DNA from 2 places in the Colwellia sp. BRX10-1 genome. Region 1 is predicted to be linked to the other one. Evidence: predicted binding sites of a transcription regulator. Region 1 holds the regulator's gene; the other holds the start of a gene.
What was found. The regulator FNR, encoded in region 1, switches genes on or off when oxygen is low (the NO sensors DNR and NnrR bind a similar motif). The targets are predictions, from matches to a motif close to TTGATCTAGATCAA.

Region 2: H4J75_RS20050 (DUF3149 domain-containing protein) is a predicted target of FNR. The motif match lies at 4,827-4,840, and genes of this name have one in related genera.

The regions. Positions count from the first base shown of each region.
Region 1 covers NZ_JACGWC010000011.1:40,088-47,668, forward strand. Annotated here, with positions in the region: gene ccoO (cytochrome-c oxidase, cbb3-type subunit II) at 1-600, shown strand, start outside; gene H4J75_RS10860 (CcoQ/FixQ family Cbb3-type cytochrome c oxidase assembly chaperone) at 606-800, shown strand; gene ccoP (cytochrome-c oxidase, cbb3-type subunit III) at 793-1,755, shown strand; gene H4J75_RS10870 (FixH family protein) at 1,919-2,413, shown strand; gene H4J75_RS10875 (heavy metal translocating P-type ATPase) at 2,503-4,911, shown strand; gene ccoS (cbb3-type cytochrome oxidase assembly protein CcoS) at 4,941-5,153, shown strand; gene H4J75_RS10885 (sulfite exporter TauE/SafE family protein) at 5,159-5,836, shown strand; gene fnr (fumarate/nitrate reduction transcriptional regulator Fnr) at 5,875-6,594, shown strand; gene uspE (universal stress protein UspE) at 6,744-7,581, shown strand, end outside.
Region 2 covers NZ_JACGWC010000001.1:514,601-522,181, reverse strand. Annotated here, with positions in the region: gene H4J75_RS02330 (YheU family protein) at 1-69, opposite strand, end outside; gene H4J75_RS02325 (hydrolase) at 66-1,049, opposite strand; gene cueR (Cu(I)-responsive transcriptional regulator) at 1,379-1,789, opposite strand; gene H4J75_RS02315 (heavy metal translocating P-type ATPase) at 1,791-4,166, opposite strand; gene H4J75_RS20050 (DUF3149 domain-containing protein) at 4,609-4,737, opposite strand; gene H4J75_RS02310 (tetratricopeptide repeat protein) at 4,894-5,616, opposite strand; gene H4J75_RS02305 (ATP-binding cassette domain-containing protein) at 5,684-7,581, opposite strand, start outside.

The sequences.
Region 1 (7,581 bases):
GCTATTTTCACTATTCTCGCGATAAGTATTGGCGGCTTAGTTGAAATAACACCGTTGTTTTTTCAAAAAGCAACGACAACACCTGTTGACAACCTCAGACCTTACACCGCTTTAGAAATGGAAGGTCGTGATATTTATATCCGTGAAGGTTGTAATGTATGTCATAGCCAAATGATACGTCCTTTTCGCGCTGAAACTGAGCGATACGGGCACTATTCAGTCGCTGGTGAAGGCGTATGGGAACATCCATTCTTGTGGGGTTCTAAACGTACAGGTCCTGACTTAGCTCGTGTTGGTGGTCGTTATAGTGACGATTGGCATCGTGCGCATTTACTTGACCCTCGTTCAGTGGTTCCAGAGTCGAATATGCCTTCGTTTAGCTGGTTAGCTGAAAACAAGTTAGATGGCGAATTAACCGAGAAGAAATTAGCTACTTTTAATTTCTTAACGCGCAATCGCAGCCATAAAGATGAACAAGGTAATCGTATCCCGTTATATTCAGCTGCAGATTTAGCCGGTGCTAAAGACGCGGTTAAAGATAAAACGGAAATGGAAGCTCTTATTGCTTATTTGCAATCTCTCGGTCATGCGTTGAAATAATGATGATGGATTATGGCACCCTCAGAGGGTTAATAGCTTTATTAATATTGGCACTATTTATTATTATTGTGGTTTGGTCTTATTCTAAAAAGCGTAAAAGCGCTTTTGATGAAGCTGCAAACTCTATCTTCGAAGAAGATAAAGAAAAGACTGAGCTTAATGACGTGAATGGCAAACAGGAGACTAATAAAAATGTCTAGCTTCTGGAATATATGGGTTTGGGTTTTAACCCTAGGAACTTTAGTCGGTTGTTTTTTACTACTTCGCTATTGTTTAAAGAACTTTGCAGGTGTTCCTGAAGGTGAGTCAATGGGACACACCTTCGATGGCATCGAAGAATTGAATAATCCACTGCCGCAATGGTGGAGTACATTCTTCTTATTAACTATCATTTGGGCTTTTGGTTATTTAGCACTCTATGGTTTAGGTAATTGGACTGGATTTATTGGTTGGAAAAGTTCTAACCAAGGAATTTTGAATCTTGCTGAATCTAAAGCGCAGATAATAGCCGCAAAAGAAAATGGTTATTTAGTACAGTATGACCGTGAAATTGAAGCCGCCGATTTAAAATATGGTCCAATTTTTGATGCCTATGCTGCACGCACCATTGAAGACTTAGCCACTGATGAAGAAGCGTTAAAAGTAGGTCAACGCCTATATTTACAAAATTGTTCTCAGTGTCATGGTTCAAATGCAAGTGGTACTACCGGTTTCCCTAACCTAACCGATAAAGACTGGTTATACGGCGGAGACCCACAATCGATTAAGCATACACTTCTATATGGTCGTAATGCTAACGGTATGATCGCTTGGGGCTCAGCATTAGGTGATCAAGGCGTTAAAGATGTTGCCGCCTATGTACTGAGTTTTAGTGGTCGTGAAGTTGACGTTGCCAGTGCTGCTGCCGGTAAAGAAAAGTTCGCTCTGTGCGCAAGTTGCCATGGTGCTGACGGTAAAGGTAGTTTAGCTATGGGTATTCCTTTAGGAGCGCCTAACTTAACTGACAACATCTGGTTGTATGGCGGCTCTCCACGTGCCGTTGAGTCATCTATTAAAAATGGTCGAGCTGGTGTAATGCCCGCATGGAAAGATATTTTAGGTGAACAAAAAATACATCTTGTTAGTGCATATGTGTATAGTTTATCGCAAAAATAACTGCGTTTAATTAGTCTCAATATATCAGCCTTGCGGTATTATTACCGCAAGGTTTTTTTATATCTTCCAAGCCAAGAATAGTGAGTAAATTGTTGGTTTTTTAATAGTTCCCAATAGAAAAAAGTCGTATAATATGCGCACTTTCACCGACTGAATTTTTAATATGAATACATCTTGGTACAAAGAGCCTTGGGCTTGGTTCGTTTTTATTCTCCCCGCTACCGCGGTTGTTGCTGGTATTTCGACTTACTTTATTGCTAACCATAATCCCGATCCATTAGTCGTTGGTGATTACTATAAAAAAGGTAAAGCAATTAACCTAGAAGTCTCTAAAGTAAAGCTTGCCCAAAAATTAGGGATGCGCTTTGCATTAAAACTGCAAGATAACGAATTAATTATCAAACCTACCGGTATTGATAAAGTATTCCCGGTGTTAAATCTTAATTTTTATCACCCGACTCTTGCTGATAGAGATTTCTATTTAGCACTCACGCCTGACGGTAATGGCTATTTTAGGCATGTCTTTGATGAACCAGTAAAGGGAAAATGGCGCTTAACCATAACGCCTTTTGAGAATCACTGGAAAATTCAAAATACTATTTTCTTACCTCAAAGTGAATTTATCGATATTATTCCTAATGTTAGAGAAGCTAACTAAGCGCCAATAGTCTCTATTAGCTTAGGTGTTGATTAACCTCACCTAAGCAACACCTCTATAAAAACCAATACTTTGCTTGGCCTCAACATATGAAAACACTTTGTTATCACTGCAGTGAAATTGTTCCTAATGGGTTAGATTTATCAATAAAAATTGAGAATACCATGCAGCCGATGTGCTGTATTGGATGTCAAAGTGTTGCTCAAGCGATTATTGATAACGGTTTAGGTGAATATTATCGTTTTAGAACAGCTCCCGCACTAAAAGGTGAGCCTCTGGTTCCTGAGCAGTTACAACGTAATAAGTTACTTGATGATGACAGCCTACAAAGTGAATTTACTTATAAAAATGATGAATATAACGAAGCAATTTTAACGATTGACGGTATAAGCTGCGCGGCATGTGCGTGGCTTATCGAAATGCAACTTATCAAGATAAACGGCTTAATTAAAATTAATGTAAATGCCACGACACAACGTGCAACTGTTCGATGGAATAATAGTGAAGTACAACTTAGTGAGCTGATTAATCATATCAGCAATATTGGTTACCAAGCCCTCCCTTTTAAAGCGAGTACCGCCGAAAAACTTAACAAAACCCAAAGTAATAATTATATTAAACGCCTAGGTATCTCTGGTATTTTAATGATGCAAGTCATGATGATCGCTTTTGGCTTATACTTTGGCGCCTTTTCTGGCATGGATGAGTACAACTTAATCTATTTACGCTATGCGAGCTTATTCTTGACCTTACCTATTGTCACCTATGGCGCATTACCCTTCTACAAGGGAGCTATTAATGCTTTAAAAGTGAAGCGTTTATCTATGGATGTTCCTGTTGCTATAGCGATTTCACTGGCATTTTCGGCCAGTGCTTGGGCAACAATCACTCAGCAAGGTGAAGTCTATTTTGAATCAGTATCGATGTTCACTTTTTTACTACTTATTGGTAAATTTTTAGAATTTAGAGCAAGAAGTCGCGCTGCGGAAGTCTCGGCTAACTTGCTTAAGTTAATGCCGATGATAGCGACAAAACTCATTGATGATAAAGGAACAGAAAAAGAAGTCATACTACCAGCAAAAAAACTTCGTCCTCTCGATATTGTACTCATAAAACCAGGCGAAGTGGTTCCCGCTGATGGCACAATAATTACAGGCAGCAGCCAACTCAACGAAGCGATGTTGTCGGGTGAGCAGTTACCCTTAAATAAATCAATAGGCGATACTGTCTTTGCAGGCACTATAAACGGTGATGGTAATATCAACGTTGAAGTTAAACAAGCCAGTGAACATTCTTTTTTAAGCCAACTGATCAGATTAAGTGAATCATCTCAGGCGCATAAACCCAAATTAGCAAAATTATCAGATAAAATCGCTCAATACTTTGTTGCGGTTATTTTACTAACCGCTATAGGTACTGCATTTTATTGGCAACAGCATTTACCTGAAGAAGCTTTTTGGATCACCTTATCGGTACTCGTTGCTACCTGCCCTTGCGCCTTGTCACTGGCAACCCCCACAGCGTTAACCTGTGCGACCACACGCTTAAACCGCGAAGGTATCATGATCAAATCTGCACATGTTATGGAAACATTACCGAAATTAACCACTATTGCTTTTGATAAAACAGGTACCTTAACTTCTGGTGATTTTTCTATTAATGAAATAAAGCGCTTTAATAATGAAAAGCTTAACTATAGCAAGCAGCAGGTTTTAGCTATAGCAGCAGCGCTCGAGTCTTATTCTGAGCACCCTTTAGCCAAACCGTTTAAAGCATTTCGTGATTACTCCTACCATACTCAAGCCGTTGAAATTAAATCTGGTGCTGGTATTCAAGGGAAAGTGAACGGTCAATACTTTCAAATCGGTAAACCTAATTGGTTGCTTAGCGAATCAAGTATGTTGGCAGAATTTGCGACGGCTTCTTGCCTATTAGTAGCAGACAACCAATTAGTCGCTGCTTTTTACTTAAGCGATGAAATTCGCAATGATGCCCAAACGCTGTTAGATGACTTAAAGAAAAGTAATATTTATACCATCATGCTATCGGGTGATAACCCTGCTGGCTGTGAAAAAGTTCAGGCATTGTTACATTTAGACGAGATACATAGTACTTTGACTGCGGCTAATAAGATGGCGATAATAAAAAATCAGCCTAAAAACTCAACCGTTGCTATGGTCGGCGATGGTGTCAATGATACGCCAGTATTCGGCGCAGCCCATGTCTCGATTGCTATGGGGAGTGGCACCGATATAGCTAAAAGTGGTGCCGATGTTATCTTACTCAATAATCGTTTAAAGTCGATAACAACATTAATACAGGTCGCCAATAAAACTCGTCGCATTATTTGGCAAAATTATTTTTGGGCATTCGGTTATAATGCTATCGTATTGCCCCTTGCCGTCTCAGGCTACATTACCCCCTATATGGCGGTTATAGGTATGTCTGCAAGTTCGATATTGGTTATCACTAACTCGTTACGTTTATTAAAAAAGTAAACGCAAACTTATAATAGAGCATAAAGACCATGAGCATTATTTATATTTTGATCCCCATAGCGATAATCCTAACCTCTATCGCCATTTATTTATTTTTTTGGGCAGTAAAAACTGAACAATTTGATGATTTAGAGAAACAAGGTATGAGTATCTTGTTTGATGAAGATGAAAACACTACCACCAAAAAGTCCACTGAAACCCATAGCGAAAATACAGCTAAAAATGATACGGGTAGTAAATAACAGCCATGTTGAGTATAGATTATTTATCGGCATTCATCATCGGCTTGTTAGGTTCGGGACATTGTATCGGTATGTGCGGTGGTATAACAACGATGTTAACATCTGCTATATCACCGCAACAAAAAGGCAGCGATAAATTTAAGCTGGTCGGTGCATATAATGTTGGCCGAATTTTTTCTTATAGCTTAATTGGGGCAATCGTTGGATTTAGTAGTTCTATTGCAATAAAGAATATTGGCGTTCCATTAGGTTTTTTACGGTTATTTGCAGCGGTATTTTTAATTTTATTAGGCTTGTATTTAGGCCAATGGTTAATGTGGCTATCAAAAGTTGAAAAAATGGGTAAGTTCCTTTGGCGCTATCTATCCCCGTTAAGTAAAAGGTTTATTCCCATTAATAATGCTAAACAAGCGCTAGCATTAGGAGCAGTCTGGGGATGGTTACCTTGTGGTTTAGTCTACTCAACATTAACTTGGTCCTTAGCCAGTGGAAGTGCCCTTAGTGGCGCGCTAATTATGACCAGTTTTGGTTTAGGTACTTTACCAGCCTTGTTAAGTCTTTCGCTTGGCTCTTTTGGTATAAAGTCGTTGGTAACAAATACGAAATTCAAGAAAATAATGGCGCTAATGATAATTTCATACGGAATATACAGTTTAATGTTTGCATATAAGCAATTGTTTTAATATGATCGATAAATTAGGGATAACTCATTTAGGTTAATATGTATAAAAAGCCATGTTCTACATCTCAACATATTCATTGTCAAAACTGTAGTATCAGCGAGCTGTGTTTACCTTTCTCTTTAAATGATAAAGAACTCGATACACTAGACAGCATTATTGACCGTAAACGCCCTATTCATAAAGGCGAACAAATTTTCCAAGATGGCGACAAAATGCAAGCTTTATACGCTATTCGCTCTGGAACATTCAAAACATTTACGGTAAATGAACAAGGTGAAGAACAAATTACCGGTTTTCATTTAGCGGGTGATTTATTAGGTTTTGATGCTATTGCTGAGTCAGAGCACCCTAGTTTTGCAAAAGCCTTAGAAACATCTATGGTCTGTGAGATACCTTACAATACTTTAGATTCATTATCGAATACGATGCCTAAGTTGAAAAAACAAATTCTTCGCATGATGAGTTCCGAAATCCGCTCAGATCAAGAAATGTTAACGCTACTTAACCGCAAAAATGCTGAACAACGCTTAGCAACTTTTATTTCAACCTTAGCCAGTCGCTATCATGCACGGGGTATGTCACTAACAGATTTTCGCCTAACGATGACGCGCAGTGACATTGGTAATTATATTGGTTTAACGGTTGAAACCATCAGTAGATTATTAAATCGTTTTCAAAAAAATGAATTAATCACAGTTGATGGAAAACTCATCACAATACTTAATATGGATAAACTTAACGAGTGTGCTTCACTGTAGTTTATCGCTTTTTTAAATAATTATAGATAAATGCTTAACATTAAAGATGTTAAGCATTTTTTTTATTGAAATATTATGATTTAAAGCAAATAATATCTATTAATTATGGTCTATTATTAATATTATTTAATAACTAGGGAGTAAATATTATGGATAAGTATAAAAAAATATTAGCCGTTATTGATCCAACCACTGAAAATCAAAAAGCGTTGAAACGTGCGATTGAATTAGCACGACATAGTGGCGGACAGATCACTGCATTTTTAACCATTTATGATTTATCTTATGAAATGACCACCATGCTTTCTGGCGACGAGCGAGAAGCAATGCGTCAATCGGTTATTAATGATCGTAAACTATGGTTAGACGAAAAGATTTCAGAAACTGATCACCAAGACATAACCATAGATACCTGTATTATTTGGCATAATCGCCCATTTGAAAAGATCATAAAAAAAGTACTGGCTGAAAACTTCGATATTGTCATCAAAGGCACCCATCAACATGACAAGCTAAAGTCGGTTATTTTTACGCCAACAGATTGGCATATATTAAGGAAATGTCCCTGCCCAGTATTACTGGTTAAAGACCATAGCTGGCCAAGCAATGGTAATTTACTTACCGCACTCAATATCGGTAGCGATGATGATGAGCACAAAGCGCTTAATAATAAGCTAACCCAAGAATCAATAGTGTTTTCTTCACTGATTAAAGCCAATGTTCATTTGGTGAATTCTTATCCAGGTACGCCAGTAAATATTGCCATTGAAATTCCAGAGTTTAACGCCTCTGAATATAACGACACTATGTTTAATCATCACAAAAGTGCGATGAAAGACCATGCTAATAGCTTTAATATTCCGCTTAAAAATACCCATGTTAAAGAAGGTTTACCTGAAGATGTTATTCAAAGTATTTCTAAGCACGTTGATGCTGAATTAGTTGTGTTAGGTACTATTGGTCGAACGGGGATTTCAGCGGCACTTA
Region 2 (7,581 bases), on a different contig from region 1:
ACGTAAAACAAACTCTCGAATAATACCTGTTAACGTATCGGGTTGTAGATCTTTGTAGGGGATTATCATAGGTAGCTCTCTAAAAAATTTGGAACACGATGTTCTAGCCAAAACTTTGGTCTTAAGGGATTATTACCATTGATAAAGCCAACATGCCCCCCTTTTTTACTGACCTCAAAACATATGTTACTGGGAATACTGCTAATATCACGGGTATTTTCATCACATAAGAAAGGGTCGTCATTTGAATGAATAATTAAGCAGGGTTGTTTAATTTTATCCAAAATAAAACGTCCACTCGCCTGATGATAATAATCTTCAGCGCTCTCAAAACCGTTAATAGGGGCTGTTACCAGTTGATCGAATTGCCAAATGGTCTTAATTTCATCGAGCTTATGGGCCAGTCTTTGCGATAGCGGAGCAGAGAGTAGATTACTGTCCATTTTATCCTTAATACTGTCTTTGAGCATGCCCACTAGATATTTCTGATATATACGCGAAAAGCCTTTGTTAATCCGCTTGCTACAACTGGCCAAATGTAAAGGGGCACAAATGATTGCAGCGGCTTGATAAGGATTATTAGGTTCTTTTGCTAAATAACGCGCTAGTACATTACCTCCTAAAGAAAAGCCAATAATTGTCATTGGAAGCTGTGGATATTTTTTCTTTAAAAATTGTGTTAAATAACTAATATCATCAGTATCGCCACTATGATACGAACGTGCTTTTCTATTGACTCGTCCACTACAGCCCCTAAAATGCATCAGCACTCCGATCCACTGTTTCTCTTTAATAGCCGATAACATTCCTTTAGCATAATGACTGTTAACTGAACCTTCTAAACCATGAAGAACAACCACTAAAGGACGAGTTTCATTAGGTTTAGGTTTATCGGTCCATGCTAAATCAATAAAGTCGCCATCAGGTAACTCCACTGTTTCATTGCAAGTTTCTAGCTGTTTTCTAGATCTTAAAAATTTTGCAATAATAGTTTGGCAATGAGGATTGTGTAGCCACCAAGCTGGAGTGAATTGACTTTGAGTAAACATTTAAAGTTATAGTGGTCTGTTGTGGTTTATCAGTTTTATTATTGTATGTGAATTGAAAATAAATAGATATTTTTAGGCTAAAAAAAAGCTTACAAGGCTAAACGCCATCATAAACTTGTTGTCTTATATTCGTTGATTAATGAGTATACCTTTTCATCATTTTCTTCACGTGATTTGTTTTGACGTTCAATTACATTGAGCGTAGAGGATGATTGATTAATAGATAAGTTAATAAGCACACCTCAGTATTTAAGATTAATTGTGCAGATAATGCATGACAATCAACATAGACAAGTGCTGTTAGTATAACAAAAAACAATTATCCTTCGTTATTCAGATGAAAGTTGAGCTAAACCTTCTAAAATAGGGCAGTCAGGGTTATCGTCACCATCACATTTATCAGCTAGTTTTTGTAATATTGTTCTCATTTGCTCTAGCTCCAATATTTTTTCATTTATCTCCTGCAAATGACTCAGCGCTAGTTGCTTCACGTGTCGACTTTCTCTATCAGTATCGAGCCAGAACTTGAGCAGTGACTGAATCTCAATCATGGAAAAGCCTAAGTTTCTCGAACGACGGATGAATCCCAATTGTTGTATGTGTGCTTGGTTATAAAGTCGATAACCTGCATCTGTGCGACTCGTTTTTTTTAATACGCCAATTTCTTCATAGTATCGGATCATTTTGGCCGACACCCCTGTTAAGTTAGAGGCTTTACCTATGGTGACAAGTTTCGCCATTTTATCTCTCCTTAAGAGTCCAACGTTGCAATAACAATGCGTTACTGACGACAAATAAGCTACTAAATGCCATCGCAGCTCCGGCAATAATAGGGTCAAGATACCCAAAGGCTGCTAGTGGAATTCCCACAGCATTAAAGATAAATGCCCAAAACAGGTTTTGCTGTATTTTACGATAAGTTAGCCTTGCAATGATCAATGCCGTGGGTACTAGGCTTGGTTTACTGCGCATTAACGTGAAAGAAGCTGCGCTAACGGCAACATCAGTACCAGACGCCATTGCCATACCTAAATCTGCTTGGGCTAGCGCTGGCGCATCATTAATGCCATCACCAACCATAGCAACCTGATAACCTTGCTCTTGATATTGCAGAATATATTTTGCTTTATCTGCAGGCAACACCTCAGCTTTAAAATCGTCTAACTGTAATTCTGTCGCTACCGATGTTGCACTCGCTTGATTGTCACCAGTAAGCATAGCTACCTTTATACCTTGTTGTTGCAATAACTTCACAGCCTGCAGCGCATCAGACTTCAATTTATCACTAAAACAAAACAGCCCAAGTAATGTTATCTTATCTTGCTGCTGACTAGCCAACCAAGAAACAGAGGCACCTGGTATTTTTATTTGTTCGGTTGGCAGTGTTACCCCTAACTCTTGCATCCAATGACTACTGCCCATCAAGACTAAATTGTCACCAATGTTGCCTTTGACACCATAACCCGCGACAACTTGAAATTCCGCGACAGGTATTGGTTGTGTTTCGCTGGCTAATGCTTTTTCAACCACAGCTTTGCCTAATGGGTGCTCACTATTTATTTGTAAGGAATAGGCCAGCTGCAATACTGCTTCTTCACTACCACTGATGACCCTCATCTCATTTACAACAGGTTTGCCTTGGGTCAAGGTGCCTGTTTTATCAAATACCACTAAATTTATTTCTTTTGCCTGCTCTAACGCCACTGCATCTTTAACCAATACGCCTAATCTGGCAGCGGTTCCTGTACCTGCCATTATGGCTGCTGGAGTTGCTAAACCAAGTGCACATGGACAGGCAATCACTAAAACGGCTACCGCATTGAGAATGCCATTGGTCCAGTCATCAAATACTAAACCCAACACCAATAAGGTGGTAAGTGCGACCAATAACACCACAGGAATGAAGATACTACTGACTTTATCTACTATTGCTTGTACGGGAGCTTTTGCACCTTGGGCTTGCTCTACTAATTCAATGATTTTAGATAAAGTAGATTCGCTACCAACATTCGTGGCACGGATCTCCAAAATACCGTCCAAATTAAGTGAGCCACCCGTGACAACGTCACCTTCTTTTTTACTTAACGGAATTGATTCACCACTAATTAACGCCTCATCCAGATGACTCTGGCCCTGCAAAATTTCACCGTCAACAGGGATGCTTTCGCCCGGTATTACTTTAACTTTTTCACCGGATTTTACTGATGAAGCGGCCACTTTTTGCCATTTACCTAAGCGCTGCACTGTTGCCTCAACAGGTTTCAAATTTTCCAATGCTCTAAGTGCATCAGTTGTTCGGCGTTTTGCTTTGTGTTCTAAATATTTACCCAGCAGAACCAAGGTTATTACTGCGCTACTACTTTCAAAATACAAGTGCGGCATGCCATGAGCGCTATTAAAGCTCCACCACAAATACAAAGATAGTCCGTAGGCTGCACTGGTACCTATGGAGACAAGAAGATCCATGTTGCCCATGCCAGCTTTTAATGCTCCCCAGCCTGCACGATAAAAGCGAGCGCCAAAATAGAACTGTACTGGCGTAGCTAATAGCCATTGCCAAACTGGCGGTAACATCCACTGTTGGGAAAACAACATGCCTAACATGGGTAACACCAGTGGCAAGGTAAGTAGGCCTGCTCCCAATACGGGCCACCATGCTTTAGTATAAAAAGGCTGATGTTGGCTGGGCTTTTCTATCACGCTGTCATTGTTCAACGGGATAAAAAGGTAACCGGCTTGTGTCACGGCTTGGGCTAGTTGTTCATCCGTTACAAAGGATAAAGTTTTTACTTGTACGTGCTCGGTGGCTAAATTGACCGATGCATCGACCACACCGGTTACTTTTAACAATGCCTGTTCGACCCGCGTCACACAAGAGGAGCAACTCATCTTTCCAATACCAAATTGCTTTACCTTTACGGGCACTTGATAACCAGCCTTAATAACAGCGGTAATTAATTCACTATGACTGGCAGTGCCTTGAATAGTAGCCGTATCTGTAGCTAGGTTAACGGTAACATCTGTCACGCCAACCACTTTGTGTAAGGCCTTTTCAACACGACCGACACATGAAGCACAGGTCATACCGTCAATTATAAATTGTGTAGTTGTATTCATAAGCTTCTCATCTTAATTGAATTGTAGAACTAAGTTGAGGTTAAAGCTTACCACGGTAGTAGGGTCAACTGTTTTAGTATAAAAAGTGTTATAAGTAACAATTTATAATTTAACGGTGAACACCGTATTTTAAGGAGGAGTACAACAATCTTAATGACTGCTTTTTTAGATCAGCGATACCTGAGGTTAAATCTTTAATGTCTATATTCGTATCAAACAGTAAAATATACGCCTGCAAAATTTTAGGTTGCTAAAGACTCCTCTTTGGCAGCTATTGCCCTTAGGGTTATATTGTAGAAATTAACTACTTCAACGTTTAATTAAATTTTTTGAAAGATATTTTCGGTGCTTAAACGTAATAATTGCAGTTGCTGACTTTATTTAACGGTTTCCACCTTAATTAAGAAGGTTGCAACTTTAATCAACTTCTACAGGTTTTTACCTAATTATTTTCATTGATGTTTTTAAGAAAATAATAAACATAGAAAGCACCAATACCTAAAAGAATTGCTAATCCGCCAAAAGAATAAAGTACAACGGGATCATTAATAATCATATCGAAAAAGTTCATAATAGACTCCATAAAAATAATTGAGTTATAACAAAAATGGCTATAACGTAATGTTATAGCCATTTTAAATCGTGGGTTACTTTATGGTTGTGATATAGATCAATGAACCTTAAATTTATCCCTTAGATTATTGTCTTATTTTTTAGAGCTAAGGTTTTATTGTTTAGCTTTTAATGCTTCTTGTTCGATAATTTGTTGATAAAGTCGGTCAGCCTTTTCCCTTGCTTGAGCTATTTCTACATTGCTGAGTTTTAAGGAGTCCATATCGCGACTTTTTCCTGCATTTTGATAACCATTACTTGCGGAAATAATATTCCATATAAAAGACATCTCTACACTTTTCTCAACACCCAATCCTTCAAAATACATTAGTGCTAAATTAAACTGGGCTAGGGCGTAGTTTTGCTTTGCCGCAGTTTCATACCAACGTGCGGCTTTTGGATAGTCTTTATATGTACCCGTGCCATTGAAATACATAACACCAAGATTAAATTGTGCGGCAACGGAGTCTCTTATCGCTGCTCTTTCCATCAGTGCAAAAGCGGTTTTTAAATCTTTTTTAACGATGACTCCGTCAGAATACATCAGTGACAAACTAAATAGTGCGTCGGGGTGATTTTGTGAAGCGGCTAAGGACATTAATTCCAACGCTTTTTTGGGATCTTTTGTAACGCCGTAACCATTTAAATAAATAAGCGCCATTTGATACTGCGCAGGAGAATACTCCTGAGCAACTAAGGGTTCAAATTCATTTATAGCCGCTTTAAAAGCACCACGGTTTAATTCATAAATGCCTTGGTCAAGATCACCTTGATAAGCAAAGCTCGAAACACTGCTTACTATAGATAGACAAAAAAGGGCGAATATTGTTTTTTTCATAACGTTCTCATTATTTTAATCGTATGATTATTAAGTGTAGCAAGTAATATAATTTAATGGTTAATTTTTACAGTGAAGCTTGCAACATAATTTCTTCAATTTGTTCTTCTAATTCGAGCCAATACATTTCATTTTCTTCAACATCTGCTTTGAGCTTAGCTTGTTGCTTAATGAGTACGGCTAAGCGTGCTTTATGTTCACTTTGATATATCTCACTTTCGGCTAATACTCCTTCAACTTCAGCTAATTCAGTTTGCAGCAGTTGCACTTTCTTCTCGTATTTATCGGCTTGTTTACGCAGTGGAGATGCTTTTTTACGTAATTCAGCTTGGTCTTTGCGTAATTGTTTTTTATCTACAACCTCAAGAGACTTTGCGGGTTTAGTATTTTTCAGTGTTTGTTTTTTGTCTTCGTTAAGCCATTGTTGATAGTCATCAATATCACCAGAGAACTCGCTAACTTGACCATTGGCAACTAAGAAAAACTCATCAACACATGACTCTAATAAAAAGCGATCATGGGCAATCAAAATAATAGCCCCTTCAAAGTCTTGTAAAGCAAAGACAAGTGCTTGACGCATTTCTAAATCAAGATGGTTAGTGGGCTCATCGAGGAGAAGTAATTGCGGCTTTTCATTAACAATTAACGCCAATACCAGACGTGCTTTTTCTCCACCTGACATGGTACTTACCGGAGAGAGTGCTTGGTCGCCAGTAAAACCAAAGCTACCTAAAAAATTGCGCGCTTGTAGCTCTGTAGTCTCAGGTTTAGCACGAACAATATGATCAATCGCACTACTTGGCATATGTAATTGTTCAAGCTGATGTTGAGAGAAGTAACCAACAGTTAAGTCTTGGGCGCAATAACGCTCGCCTTTAATTAAGGCAATATCGCCGGCTAATGACTTTATTAATGTCGACTTACCCGCACCATTTCGTCCTAAAAGACCGATTCTACTACCGGGTACCAGTGTGAGACCGACATCACGTAAAATAATGGTTTCTGGATTATAGCCACAGGTTGTCTCTTTTAACGCTAATAACGGATAAGGCAATGTTTCCGGTGTTTTGAAACTGAAGGTAAATTGGCTATCAACATGTGCGGGTGCTAAGTCAGGTAATTTTTGTAAACGCTTTAAACGACTCTGTGCTTGTTTTGCTTTACTGGCTTTTGCTCTAAAGCGATCGACGAATGAGGTTAAGTGAGCAACTTCTTTTTGCTGTTTTTGAAATTGAGCATCTTGTTGTGCTAAATGTTCCGCGCGCTGACGCTCAAAGGCGCTATAATTACCCGAATATAATTTTGCTTGTTGATGTTCAATATGAAGAATTTGTTCAATAACGTCATCGAGAAAATCACGATCATGTGAAATAAGCACTAAAGTACCGGTAAAGCGTTTTAACCAACGCTGTAACCAAATTACCGCATCTAAATCTAGATGGTTAGTGGGTTCATCGAGTAAAAGTAAATCTGCGCGGCTAATTAACGCTTGAGCCAAGTTAAGACGCATGCGCCAACCACCAGAAAAATCCTTTACGGCATCACCTAGTTGTTCTTGTAAAAAACCTAAACCATGCAATAACTCGCTGGCACGGGCGGGTAAACTGTAGCCATTTATGGCGTCAATATGGTTGAGAATTAACGCTTCTTGGTTGCCATCATCATTTAATCGAGCTTTCTCAAGTTGTTGCTCAAGTTGACGAAACTCTTTATCTCCGTCCATCACATAATCTAAGGCTGATTGTTCGAGGGCGGGAGTTTCTTGTTTTACTGTCGCGACATCCCAGCCTGAAGGCATATTTACATCGCCCCTGTCGGGCTGTAACTCACCTAATAAGGCCGCAAATAAAGAAGATTTTCCACAGCCATTAGCGCCAACTAAGCCGACTTTGTGATTAGGATGAATAGTAAAGCTTGATGATTTTATGAGGTTTTTAGCGCCTCTATCTAAGCTTAAATCGGTGG